Regions from separate parts of the Streptomyces sp. BBFR2 genome, predicted to be linked through region 2. Evidence: riboswitches for the same ligand, from Rfam matches in the RefSeq annotation. Region 2 holds a riboswitch; the other holds the start of a gene.

Region 1 (6,898 bases), 1.7 Mb from region 2:
ATCGACCCGGCCGACGGCGACCCCGTCGTCACCGAACTCGTCCGCCACGGCCTCCCCGTCGTCTCCGACGGCCGCCCCGGCGGCTCACTGCCCGTGACCGGGTGGGTCGACAACGACCACGAAGCCGCCGTCCTCGGCCTCCTCGACCATCTCTCCGCGGCCGGCGCCCGCCGCATCGGCCTGCTCACCGGCACCACGACCGACACCTACACCCGCCTGTCCACCACCGCCTACCTCCAGTGGTGCGAACGCGTCGGCCAGGACCCGGTCTACGAGTCCTACCCGGCGCACGACCCCTGTGCGGGCGCCGTCGCCGCCGACCGGCTGCTGGCCCGCCCGGACCGCCCCGACGCCGTCTACGGACTCTTCGACCCGAACGGCACCGACCTGCTCGCCGCCGCACGCCGCTACGGCCTGCGCGTACCGGACGATCTGCTGCTGGTGTGCTGCAGCGAGTCCACCGTCTACGCCACCACCGAACCGCCGATCACCACGCTCTCCCTCAAGCCCCGCCGGATCGGCACCGCCGTCGTCCAGATCCTCATCGACGCCATCGAGGGGATCGCCACCGAGGGCCCCGTCGAGCAGGTGATACCGACCGACCTGATCGTGCGGACGTCGTCCCAGCGGCGCTCGCCCCGCACGACCGTCAGCCCGCCGCGCGGCCCGTCCGGCGACTGACCGGCCCGCGTCCGTACGGCGGCCGAGGGGCGCCGTACGGTGTCCCCTCGGCCGCGCCCCGGCGCGACGGCACCGCACTTGTCCGCCGTGGGCCGTGATCACGGGCCGCTCGGCGGGTACGCTCCCGGAATCGGCGGGGCGCACGCCCCGGCGGTGAGCGGGCGCCTTCCGGCGCCCGGAAAAAACGGGTTGATCTCGGGAGAAAACGTCCGGGAACGCCGGGCTCCGGCGGATTGACCACCCCCTGGTGCGTCACAACCCGCGAGCAGCGTTCCTATGATGGGCGAACGACACCGCGGACCGCCGTCGACCAGGCAAAGGTCCGAGAGGTACACGGCGGCGCGATGGTGGAGGGGTCAATGACTCAGGGGGCCGGTCAGGGACCCATGGCGTGGACCATGGCGGCACACACTCCGGCGTCCTCACCGCCGCCCGGACCGTTCGACGGCGCGCCCCTCGGACCGCCGCAGGACAACGCCCCCGCACCGCCGCCCGCGGCACCCGCGCCGCCCGCCGCCCCGGCGCCGCCCGCACCCGCGCCGCTCCCCGCCGAGCTGCCCGACGGGTACACCCCGACCGCCCGCGACCTCCCGGTCATCGGCCCGGCAGCCCGCACGGACACCCTCATCGACCAGCCCGCCGCGCAACTCCTGCCCACCCCGGAGCCGGAGGGCGACACGACCGCCGGCCCCGGCCCGCTCTACGTCGTCGGCGATGTGCACGGCTACTACGACGAGCTGCGCGAGGCGCTGACCGCCGAGGGCCTGATCGACGCGGACGGAAGCTGGGCGGCGGGCAACGCCCGGTTGTGGTTCCTCGGCGACTTCACCGACCGCGGCCCGGACGGCATCGGCGTCATCGACCTCGTCATGCAGCTCTCCGCCGAGGCGGCGGCGGCCGGCGGCTACTGCAAGGCGCTCATGGGCAACCACGAGCTGCTGCTGCTCGGCGCCAAGCGGTTCGGTGACACCCCCGTCCAGTCGGGTGCGGGCACCGCGTCGTTCCAGGCCGCCTGGCTGCTCAACGGCGGCCAGAAGACCGACATGGACCGCCTGGAGGACCACCACCTCCAGTGGATGGCCCGCCTGGACGCCGTCATGGAGGAGGACGGGCATCTGCTCGTGCACTCCGACACCACCGCGTATCTGGAGTACGGCGATTCGATCGAGGCGGTCAACGACACCGTCCACGACGTCCTCACCCGCAGCGAGGCCGACGAAGTCTGGGACCTCTTCCGGAAGTTCACCAAGCGGTTCGCGTTCCGCGACGACTCCGGCGCCGAGGCGGCACGCCGCCTTCTCGACACCTACGGCGGTACGCGCGTCGTGCACGGCCACAGCCCGATCCCGTACCTGCTGGGCGAGGTCGGCACGGAGGACAGCGACGGCGAGCAGGTCGCCGTCGAGGGCCCGCACGTCTACGCCGACGGCCTGGCCATCGCGATGGACGGCGGCGTCACCATGGCCGGCAAGCTCCTCGTCACCCAACTCCCGCTGGTCTCCTGAGCATTGGCGTCCGGCGCACCCGAGGGACGCCGGACGCCGTACCGGAGGCACGCTCCTCCGGCGGTGATCAGGTGAGGGCGAGCCAGACCATCCCGGCGCAGAAGACGGTGGCGGCAAGGGCGACCGGCGCGTGACGGATACGGCGGACGCGCTCGACGCGGTGCGCCGCGAAACCCACGACGACCGCGATGAACAGCACGAAGACCGCGCCGACCGTACCGGGCAGCGCCCCCTTGCTGAAGCCGAAGTTCCCAGTGTGCTGGAGGAACCAGCTCACGCCCGCCCACTTCATCTTTCCCACCCCTGTGCGCCCGTGCCGCCCTCACCGGCGGCGAACCGGAACGGCGGGATACGAACGGCCAACGTAACAACCCCTGGGCGCGCCCTACGGAACGGCAGCGCACGGGGCGGCAACCGGGAAGTGTCCGTGAACGGGCGCGGCGCGCCGACGCCACCCACGACGGTGGCCCCGGCGCGCCGCGGACGGAAGGTCAGTCGGCCAGCGGCAGATAGACGCGGTTGCCCGCCGCCGCGAACTCCTTGGACTTCTCCAGCATGCCCGCCTCGATCTCCTCGGGACTGGCACCGTCCTCGCCGCCGAACTGCTCCGTGATGCTCCGGCTGATCTTCATCGAGCAGAACTTCGGCCCGCACATGGAGCAGAAGTGCGCCGTCTTCGCCGGCTCCGCGGGCAGCGTCGCATCATGGAACTCCCGCGCGGTGTCGGGGTCGAGGGCCAGATTGAACTGATCCTCCCAGCGGAACTCGAAGCGGGCGTCCGACAGCGCGTCGTCCCACTCCTGAGCGCTGGGGTGCCCCTTGGCGAGGTCCGCCGCATGCGCCGCGATCTTGTACGTGATGACGCCGGTCTTCACATCGTCGCGGTCCGGCAGCCCCAGATGCTCCTTGGGCGTGACGTAACAGAGCATCGCCGTACCCCACCAGGCGATCATCGCGGCGCCGATGCCCGACGTGATGTGGTCGTAGGCAGGCGCGATATCCGTGGTCAGCGGGCCGAGCGTGTAGAACGGCGCCTCCTCGCAGATCTCCTGCTGAAGGTCGACGTTCTCCTTGATCTTGTGCATCGGGACATGGCCCGGGCCCTCGATCATCGTCTGCACACCGTGCGCCTTGGCGATCTTGTTCAGCTCGCCGAGCGTGCGCAACTCCGCGAACTGCGCCTCGTCGTTGGCGTCCGCGATCGAGCCCGGGCGCAGCCCGTCACCGAGCGAGAACGTCACGTCGTACGACGCGAGAATGTCGCACAGCTCCTCGAAATGCGTGTACAGGAATGACTCCTGATGGTGCGCCAGGCACCAGGCGGCCATGATCGAGCCGCCGCGGGAGACGATGCCGGTCTTGCGGCGGGCGGTCAGCGGCACGTACCGCAGCAGCACACCGGCGTGGACCGTCATGTAGTCGACGCCCTGCTCCGCCTGCTCGATGACGGTGTCCTTGTAGATCTCCCAGGTCAGCTCCTCGGCCTTGCCGTCGACCTTCTCCAGCGCCTGGTAGAGGGGGACGGTGCCGATCGGCACCGGGGAGTTGCGCAGCACCCACTCGCGGGTGGTGTGGATGTTGCGGCCGGTGGAGAGGTCCATGACCGTGTCGGCGCCCCAGCGGGTCGCCCAGGTCATCTTCTCCACCTCCTCCTCGATGGACGAGGTGACCGCGGAGTTGCCGATGTTGGCGTTCACCTTCACCAGGAAGTTCTTGCCGATGATCATCGGCTCGATCTCCGGGTGATTGACGTTCGCCGGCAGCACCGCCCGGCCCGCCGCGATCTCGTCACGGACGAACTCGGGTGTCACCCCCTCGCGGACCGCGACGTACTCCATCTCCGCGGTGATCTCGCCGCGCCGCGCGTAGGCGAGCTGGCTGACCGCCACGCCGTCCCGCCCGCGCCGTGGCTGGCGAGGCCGCCCGGGGAAGACCGCATCGAGATTCCGCAGGCCACCGCGGGGTGAGGTGTGCTTGAGACCGTCGTCCTCGGGGCGCGGTGGGCGGCCCGCGTACTCCTCGGTGTCGCCCCGCGCGATGATCCAGTTCTCCCGCAGCGGTGCCAGACCACGGCGGACATCGGTGTCGATCTGGGGATCGGTGTACGGACCTGACGTGTCGTACAGCGTCACGTCCTTTCCGTTGGTGAGGTGCACTCGCCGGACCGGTACCCGCAGGTCCGGGCGTGATCCGGCGACGTAGCCCTTGTGCCAGCCGATCTCCTTGACGGAGCCGTCCCGGCCGGACTCGCCGTTTTCGGGCGTGCGTGCATCCTGCAGAGTCATGAAGACCCAACTCCCTACGCCGGCATTACCCGGTAACAGGTTCGGCGGTCGACGCAGCGGCTTCCGTCCGCGGTGTTTCACGTGAAACACCGCCGGGACGAAGGTCAGCGCCCTCTCAGCCCGGTGCTCCGAGCTCCCGCGATTGCAAAGGTGGCACCACGGTAGCGGCCGGTACGCCGAGGTGGCCAGGGGGCCCGTGCTTCTTGCGATGATCGGGCGGTGACCGGCATCGACACGTCCTCCTCCGCCACCGCCTCCCACCACGGCCACAGCCATGGGCACGGGCACGGCCCGGCGGCCCCCGTCTCCCGACATCTGCGGAAGGTCATCGCCGCGGTGCTGATCCCGTTCGCGGTCGCCGTCGTGGTCGGACTGGCAGTGCTGTGGCCGGGCGGCGCCCCCGGCCACAAACCGTCCGGCGTCGGCTTCGACCAGCCCCAGGAATCAGCCCGCGTGATCAAGGTCGCCGAGGTCGACTGCGCGAAGGTGCACGCCGAACAGCAGCCTGCCCCGGGGGAGCAGCCGGGCGGGCCCCCGGCGAAGGCCAAGGGCCCGTGCGAAGTCGCGACGGTGAAGGTGACGACGGGTGAGAACACCGGCCGGACCTTCGACACGGTCGTCACCCCGGACGCGCTGCGCCACTACACCACCGGGCAGGAGGTCCGGGTCGCGTACTCCCCCAAGGCGCCGTGGGATCTGCAGTACTCGATCAACGACGTCGACCGGACGGTGCCGATGTGGGTACTGGCCGCGATCTTCGCGGGCGCCGTCGTCGTGGTGGGACGGCTGCGCGGGATTCTGGCGCTGGTCGCGCTGGTCGCGAGCTTCGGGGTGTTGACGCTGTTCATCCTGCCGGCGATCCTCCAGGGCTCGAACCCGCTGGTCGTCGCGGTGGTCGGCGGTAGCGCGATCATGCTGATCGCGCTCTACATGTGCCATGGGCTGACGGCCAGAACCTCGGTCGCCGTCCTCGGGACCCTCGCCTCGCTGCTGCTCATCGGGGTGCTCGGCTCGGTCTTCATCGGCTGGGCGCTGCTGACCGGCAACACCGACGACTTCACGGGGCTGGTCCACGGGCTCTACCCGGACATCGAGATCCGGGGTCTGCTGCTGGCGGGCATCATCATCGGCTCCCTGGGGGTGCTCGACGATGTGACGGTCACCCAGACCGCGGCCGTGTGGGAGCTGAAGGAGGCCGATCCGTCGGCGTCCTGGCGGACGCTGTACCGCGCGGCGATGCGGATCGGGCGGGACCACATCGCCTCGGTGGTGAACACCCTCGTCCTCGCCTACGCGGGCGCGGCGCTGCCGCTGATGCTGCTCTTCTCGATCGCGCGGAGCGGGATGGGCGCGGTCGCGGGCAGCGAGGTGGTGGCCGAGGAGATCGTGCGGACGCTGGTCGGCAGCGTCGGACTCGTCGCGTCGGTGCCGCTGACCACGCTGCTGGCCGCGCTGGTCGTCTCGGCCGACCGCGGGCGGCCGGACACTCCGGGGGACGGGAACGGAGCGGCCGGCCGGGGCGCGGACGCTCCACCGACCGGCGGCCGGGCGGCCGCGCGGCGCGCCGGGCGCGGGACACGCGGGCGGCGCCGCAGGGCGTGAGGCGCCGCCGGAAACCCGTCGCGCTGCCGGTGGTGCGGGCCCGGGCGGCCGGGCCCGTACCGCGTTCGGCCCGGACCACCGGGGGACAGGGTCGTCCGGGCCGAGCGCGGGCGGTGAGCCACCCGCGGCCTGCGGGTCAGCCCGCCTTCGACGCTTCGGTCAGGATGCGGTCCAGTACGGCGTCGAGGGTGTCGCAGACCTCTTCCGCGCCGAGGGGCACGAGGCGGTCCGTACGGTCGAGGAAGGCCACCAGGGGAGGGGCGCTGACGCGGAAGAGCGCGCGCTCGGAGCCCACTTGAAGGCTGATGAAGACATCGCTGAGATGGCCGCCCGCGACCGGTTCGATGCGTACATCGCCCTCGCCGGAGGGTCTGCTCAGTCCGTCGAGCATCAGCTCACGGCTGAAGGCCCAGGTGACCGGCATATCACCGGGTAGGTCGAAGGTGAGGCGGACGGCATACGGATCGGCGCTGTCGAAGTCCAACTGCACCGGGATCCGGAAGGCGAGTTCCTCCGAAACGAGGAAGCTCATGATCACTTCTGCCTGAACTGTGTCGGTCATCAACCACTGCCCCGCACTAGATCGGGATGGCCGGGATTCGTCCCCCGGAGCCCTATTGACGCCATCGTCTGTCACGTGCCAGCAGATCACAAGGAGTGAGTTTTCAGATACTGATAGAGAAGGCGAGTGTCGTTAGTGTCGCCTCCGCCATTTTCCGTAGCCGCGCCGTGACGGAGCGCAATCGGTGCAGTTCCTCGACGGGAAGAGAAACCGCCAGCGCCGCGGCGGCGGATCCGACCTGGATGGGAATCGCGGAGCAAACC
Region 2 (6,898 bases):
CGGTGCGTGGTGGCAGGGTCTGCTGCTGGGCCTCGCCGTCGCCGCCAGCGCCACCCTCGGCGACCTCGGCGAATCCATGATCAAGCGGGACCTCGGCATCAAGGACATGGGCACCCTGCTCCCCGGGCACGGCGGGATCATGGACCGGCTCGACTCCCTGCTGCCCACCGCGCCGGTGGTCTGGCTGCTCTTCGTGATCTTCGTGGGCACCGGTACGGGGTGACCTTCGCGCCCCATGCCTGACACCGCGCGTGTCCTCGCATGACGGAAGCCCCTCATCGGTGAGAAGCCGCTGGTGAGGGGCTTCTGCGTTGCTTATGAAGCAGGTTGGCTGGTTCTGGGCCGGGGCGGGCATGGGGCGGAGTCGCCGGTGCTGCGCTGTGCTGTGCGCATGGGGCGGTGGTGGCGTGGGGCGGGCGCCCCATGCGGCGGCGCCCCATGCCGCAGCGCCCGTTCGGCGGGTGCCTCGTTGCGGCGCGCCCCATGCGGCGCGGTGGTGGGGAAGCATGGGGCGGGCTCGGGTGAACCGCTACGGGGCCCTCGCCCCGTGGGTGCGTACCCCTCCGTGGGCCCGGTGCCCTGCCCGGGGCGCTCCGCCCGCGCCCCGGGCGTGCGGGGGTGACCGCCCCCACCCTTGGGACGGCCCGCCCCGCCCCGGGGGTCTGCGACACTGGATGCACCATGCCGAAGCCCGGAGAACTCACCTTTGTCGCGCCGCGTGGGGCCAAGAAGCCCCCGCGGCACCTCGCCGATCTCAGCCCCGTGGAGCGCCGCGAAGCGGTGGCCGCGATCGGGGAGAAGCCGTTTCGTGCCAAGCAACTGTCGCAGCACTACTTCGCGCGGTACGCGCACGACCCGGCGCAGTGGACGGACATCCCGGCCGCCGCGCGGGAGAAGCTGGCGACGGAGCTGCTGCCCGAGCTGATGAGCGTGGTGCGGCACATCTCCTGCGATGACGACACCACCCGCAAGACCCTCTGGAAGCTGCACGACGGCACCCTCGTCGAGTCGGTGCTGATGCGGTACCCCGACCGCGTCACCATGTGCATCTCCTCGCAGGCCGGATGCGGTATGAACTGCCCGTTCTGCGCCACGGGGCAGGCCGGCCTGGACCGTAACCTCTCGACGGCGGAGATCGTCCACCAGATCGTCGACGGCATGCGGGCGCTCCGCGACGGAGAGGTGCCCGGCGGCCCCGCGCGGCTGTCCAACATCGTGTTCATGGGCATGGGGGAGCCGCTCGCCAACTACAAGCGGGTCGTCGGCGCCATCCGCCGGCTCACCGACCCCGAGCCCGACGGCCTGGGACTGTCGCAGCGCGGTATCACCGTGTCGACGGTCGGGCTGGTTCCGGCGATGCTGCGGTTCGCCGACGAGGGCTTCAAATGCCGCCTGGCGGTCTCGCTCCACGCCCCCGACGACGAGCTGCGCGACACGCTGGTGCCGGTCAACACCCGCTGGAAGGTCCGCGAGGTGCTCGACGCCGCCTGGGAGTACGCGGAGAAGTCCGGCCGCCGGATCTCCATCGAGTACGCCCTCATCCGTGACATCAACGACCAGGCATGGCGCGGTGACCTCCTCGGACGGCTGCTCAAGGGGCGGCGCGTCCATGTGAACCTCATCCCGCTGAACCCGACGCCCGGATCGAAGTGGACCGCCTCGCGGCCCGAGGACGAGCGGGCGTTCGTCCGGGCCATCGAGGCGCACGGCGTGCCGGTGACGGTGCGCGACACCCGCGGCCAGGAGATCGACGGGGCCTGCGGCCAGCTCGCCGCCTCTGAGCGCTGACCCGCGCGCTGGTACCGTGTGATCGAACAAATGCACATTCCGACAGGGGAGCGCCACAGCGCTGAGAGTGCGGAGAGACCGTAGCGATACGGGGACCCGCAGACCCTTGAACCTCGCCCGGGTCATTCCGGGTAGGAAGTTCGGTCATCACTCATGCTGTTGCGCCCCGTGCGGTGCCGCATGGCACGCGTCCCGACGCGCCCCATGCGGCACCGCACGGGGCCGCGTCTCTTCCTGGCCAGCCAGGAGGACACCAGTGGGTCACACCAGCCTCACCACCCGCCGCAGAGCCACCGCGGCCGTCGTGGTCACCGCCGTCGCCATGGGCGGACTCGCCGCCTGCGGCGGCTCCGGTGATGACGCGGCGGACGCCAAGACCGTCACGCTCGTCAGCCACGACTCGTTCAACGCCTCGAAATCGGTGCTCGCCGACTTCGAGAAGCAGAGCGGCTACAAGGTCCGCGTCCTCAAGGGCGGCGATGCCGGGAAGGCCGTCAACCAGGCGATCCTGTCCAAGGACAATCCGCAGGGCGATGTCTTCTTCGGCATCGACAACACGCTGCTCTCCCGCGGTCTCAAGGCCGGCATCTTCGCCCCGTACCGGGCGAAGGGCCTCGGCGCGGTGCCGGACGCGCTCCAGCTCGACAAGGCCGGGCACCGTGTCACGCCGCTCGACTACGGCGACACCTGCGTCAACTACGACCGCGCCTACTTCACCGCGCACCACCTCGCGCCGCCGAAGACCTTCGACGACCTGATCAAGCCGGAGTACAAGAACCTGCTGGTCACCGAGAACTCCGCGACCTCCTCACCGGGGCTCGCCTTCCAGCTCGGCACCGTCGCCGCGTACGGCCAGGGCGGCTGGCAGGGCTACTGGAAGAAGCTCAAGGCCAACGGCGTGGAAATCGTCGACGGCTGGGAGCAGGCGTACAACGAGCGGTTCTCCGGCTCCGCCGCGGGCAAGGGCAAGGGCGACAAGCCGCTGGTCGTCTCGTACGCCTCCAGCCCGCCCGTCGAGGTGCTCGGCAAGAAGCCGGAACCGAAGCAGGCGCCGACCGGTGTGGCGACCGGCACCTGCTTCCGCCAGATCGAGTTCGGCGGTCTGCTCCAGGGCGCGAAGAACGAGAAGGGCGGCAAGGCGCTGCTGGACTTCCTGCTGAGCCGGAAGTTCCAGGAGGACATGCCGCTCCAGATGTTCGTCAACCCGGTACGCGAGGACGCCGCCGTGCCCGCGCTGTTCACCAAGTACGGCGCGACGATCGACAAGCCGGCGACGGTCGCGCCGGAGACGATCACCGCGCACCGCGAGCAGTGGATCAAGCAGTGGTCCTCGCTCGTTCTGAAGTAACCGCACGGGGCCGCCGCCCCATGCGCGCCACGGTGGTGCGCATGGGGCTGCTGGTCCTGCCGCTCGTCTTCTTCGCGCTGTTCTTCGCCTACCCCGTCGCGGCGATCGTCGGCCGCGGACTCACCGATGGAGGCCGGTGGCAGTTCGGCCGGCTCACCGCCGTCCTCGGCGACCCGGACATCCTGCACGTCCTGTGGTTCACGCTCTGGCAGGCCGCCGCCTCCACCGCCCTGACGCTGCTCGTCGCCCTCCCCGGGGCGTATGTCTTCGCCCGCTTCGACTTCCCCGGCAAGCAACTGCTGCGCGCCGTCGTCACCGTCCCGTTCGTCCTGCCCACCGTCGTCGTGGGCTCCGCCTTCCTCGCGCTGGTCGGCCGCGGCGGGCTCCTCGACGACCTGTGGGGGCTGCGGCTGGACACCACGGTGTGGGCGATCCTGCTGGCACACGTCTTCTTCAACTACGCGGTGGTCGTCCGCACCGTGGGCGGCCTGTGGGGCCAGCTCGACCCGCGGCAGGAGGAGGCCGCGCGGGTGCTCGGCGCGGGGCGGTTCGCCGCATGGCGCCGGGTGACGCTGCCCGCGCTCGGCCCCGCTGTGGCCGCGGCCGCGTTGATGGTCTTCCTGTTCACCTTCACGTCGTTCGGCGTGGTGCAGATCCTCGGCGGCCCCACCTTCTCCACCCTGGAAGTGGAGATCTACCGGCAGACCGCCGACTTCCTCGATCTGCCCACCGCCGCCGTCCTGACCTTGATCCAGTTCGTCGCGGTGCTCGGGCTGCTGGCCCTGCACGCCTGGACGGTACGCCGTCGCGAGACCACCCTCCGCCTCGTCGACGCCGCCCGCACCACGCTCCGCCCACGGGGCGGCGGGCAGTGGGCGCTGCTGTGGGGCACCGTCGCCGTCATCACGCTGCTTCTCGTGGCCCCGCTCGTCATCCTCGTCGCGCGGTCCTTCGCCGGACCCGACGGCTACGGGACGGTCTTCTACGCCACGCTGGGCTCCGCCGCGTCCGCCGACAGCACCTTCGCGGTCGCGCCGCTCGACGCGCTGTGGAACTCCCTGGCCTACGGCGCCGCCGCCACCGCCATCGCCCTGGTGATCGGCGGACTCGCCGCCGCCGCGCTCACCCGACGGGGCGGTCGCCTCGTACGCGGCCTCGACGCGCTGCTGATGCTGCCGCTCGGGGTGTCCGCGGTGACCGTCGGCTTCGGCTTTCTGATCACCCTCGACAAGCCGCCGCTGGACCTGCGCTCCTCCTGGTGGCTGGTGCCGCTCGCGCAGGCCCTCGTCGGCGTGCCGTTCGTGGTCCGCACCATGCTGCCGGTGCTGCGCGCCGTCGACGGCCGGCTCCGGGAGGCCGCCGCGGTGCTGGGCGCCTCCCCGTGGCGCGTGTGGCGGGAGGTCGACCTGCCCATGGTGCGCCGCGCCCTGCTGATCGCCGCGGGCTTCGCCTTCGCCGTCTCCCTCGGCGAGTTCGGCGCGACGGTGTTCATCGCCCGCCCCGACCACCCCACCCTGCCGGTGGCGGTGGCCCGGCTGCTGGGCCGCGCCGGGGAGCTGAACTACGGCCAGGCGATGGCTCTGTCCACGCTGTTGATGGTGGTGTGCGCCGGGGCCCTGCTCGCCCTGGAACGCCTCCGTACCGACCACACCGGGGAGTTCTAGATGACCGCCACCACCACGGACCGGGCCACCGGGCCCCGGGACCTGCTACGGCTGGACGGGGTCACCGTCCGCTTCGGCGGGCACGGGGCGCCCGCCGCGCTCGACGCTGTGGACCTGGGCATCGCCCCCCAGGAGATCGTGTGTGTTCTCGGGCCGAGCGGCAGCGGCAAATCGACCCTCCTGCGGGTGGTGGCCGGGTTGCAGCCGGCCGACTCGGGACGGGTGCTTCTCGAAGGGCGTGACCAGGCACGGGTCCCCACGCACCGGCGCGGCGTCGGCCTGATGTTCCAGGACCACCAGTTGTTCCCGCAGCGCGATGTCGCCGGCAACGTCGCCTTCGGCCTGCGGATGCGTGGGGCGCGCCGCACGGAGCAGGACCGCACCGTCGCCGAACTCCTCGATCTGGTGGGCTTGCCGGGCGCCGCACGGCGCGCTGTCGGTTCGCTCTCCGGCGGCGAACAGCAACGGGTCGCGCTCGCCCGCGCCCTCGCCCCGCGCCCTCGGCTGCTGATGCTCGACGAGCCGCTCGGGCAGCTCGATCGCGGGCTGCGCGAACGCCTCGTCGTCGAGTTGCGCACCCTCTTCCGCACCCTGGGCACGACGGTCCTGGCCGTCACCCACGACCAGGGGGAGGCGTTCGCGCTGGCCGACCGCGTCGTCGTCATGCAGAACGGCGGCATCGCACAGACCGGCACCCCCCTGGAGGTCTGGCAGCGCCCCGCCACCGAGTTCGTCGCCCGGTTCCTCGGTTTCGACAACGTGGTCGGGGCGACGGTACGGGGCGGGGCCGCCGAGACGCCCTGGGGCAAGGTGCCGTTGCCGCACGGGGCGGAGGACGGTGCGTGCCGCCTGCTGGTGCGCCCGGCCGGTGTCCGCCTCACGCCGCCCGAGGAGGGGCTGCCGTGCACCGTCACCTCCAGAACCTTCCGCGGGACCCACGTGGCTCTCCTGCTCCAGCCGGAGCACGGCCCGCAACTGGAGGCGGCGTGCGCGCTGGGCGACGCACCGGAGCCCGGGCAGCGGGTGGGGGCGCGGTTCGTCCCCGAGGACGTGGTGCTGCTGGGGGCGGAGGACGAAGGGAGCCCGGATGACGGGCCCCGTCATCCGCGGTCCCGGGCCGCGGGGCCGCGGGCAGGCAGTCCGGGTAACGGGATGCTGTGAGCCGGGTCCGTGCGGGGCGTGGGGTCGGGTGCGCATGGGGCCGCCAGGGTCGCGTGTGCGTGGGGCCCACGTGTGGGGCGGGGCCGTGTGCGCGTGGTCCGGTCATCGGGCCGGGGCCGGGCAGCGTGTGCATGGGGCCGGGGCCGCCGCGTGCGCATGGTGCCCCGTGAGGGTTCCGTACCATGCGGCCGGTGGTCCGGCGCGCCCCATGCGGCTCCTGCGGGGCCATCGCTGACGTGACGGGGCGGGCGCCCCGTCACGTCAGCGTCCCGCCACGCCCTCGGGCCGGCTCAGCCTCGTATCCGCCGCGTCGGGGACGTCGTCCGCGCCGTCCGCAGGAAGCGCGGTGGGGTCCGTCTCGGGGGAGCCGAACCAGGCGACGGCCACGGCTCCGGCGACCGCGATGACGAAGCCGAGGACGGCCACCCAGGCGAAGCCCGGCCGGGAGGCGTCACCGAGCCACAGCACGCCGAGGATGCCGGGCACCACCGTCTCGCCCACCACCAGCGCCGCCGTCGCACCGTTCACCGAGCCGATCTGCAACGCCACGGTGTGCAGGTACATGCCGCCGATCCCCGCCACGAGAATCGCGTAGAGGGCGGGGTCGCCCAGCAGCGCCGGCAGATCGAACGGGGCGACGCCGTTCAGGACGCGTACGCCGATCCCCAGCGCGCCGAAGCCCAGCCCGGAGAGCAGACCGGCGGGAATGGCCGCGCGGGCGCCCAGGAGCCGGACGACGAGGGTGCCGGCACCGATCAGCAGCACGGACGCGGCCAGCAGCCACCAGTGGGAGGCGAGCGGCGTGGTGCCGCTGCCCTCATGCCCCGCGGCGGTGGCCAGCAGCACCAGCGCCGAACACACCACGGCGATCGACGCCCACTCGGGCCGGTTCAGGCGGATGCCCAGCATCTTGATGCTCAGCAGTGCCGTGATCACC

What was found. A riboswitch is a leader RNA that binds a small molecule or an ion and turns the genes downstream of it on or off. The one in region 2 is predicted to bind thiamine pyrophosphate.
Region 1: linked by a shared signal. The riboswitch ahead of thiC (phosphomethylpyrimidine synthase ThiC) and the one ahead of ACGH2B_RS05910 (thiamine ABC transporter substrate binding subunit) in region 2 are both predicted to bind thiamine pyrophosphate.

The regions. Positions count from the first base shown of each region.
Region 1 is NZ_CP172415.1:3,367,249-3,374,146, forward strand. Features, by position in the region: gene ACGH2B_RS13290 (LacI family DNA-binding transcriptional regulator) at 1-681, shown strand, start outside; gene ACGH2B_RS13295 (metallophosphoesterase) at 1,026-2,186, shown strand; gene ACGH2B_RS13300 (hypothetical protein) at 2,254-2,463, opposite strand; gene thiC (phosphomethylpyrimidine synthase ThiC) at 2,678-4,471, opposite strand; TPP riboswitch at 4,466-4,621, opposite strand; gene ACGH2B_RS13310 (YibE/F family protein) at 4,691-6,073, shown strand; gene ACGH2B_RS13315 (SsgA family sporulation/cell division regulator) at 6,210-6,635, opposite strand; gene ACGH2B_RS13320 (IclR family transcriptional regulator) at 6,739-6,898, opposite strand, start outside.
Region 2 is NZ_CP172415.1:1,685,198-1,692,095, reverse strand. Features, by position in the region: gene ACGH2B_RS05920 (phosphatidate cytidylyltransferase) at 1-223, shown strand, start outside; gene rlmN (23S rRNA (adenine(2503)-C(2))-methyltransferase RlmN) at 682-1,788, shown strand; TPP riboswitch at 1,823-1,944, shown strand; gene ACGH2B_RS05910 (thiamine ABC transporter substrate binding subunit) at 2,111-3,136, shown strand; gene ACGH2B_RS05905 (ABC transporter permease) at 3,157-4,800, shown strand; gene ACGH2B_RS05900 (ABC transporter ATP-binding protein) at 4,801-5,961, shown strand; gene ACGH2B_RS05895 (hypothetical protein) at 6,223-6,898, opposite strand, start outside.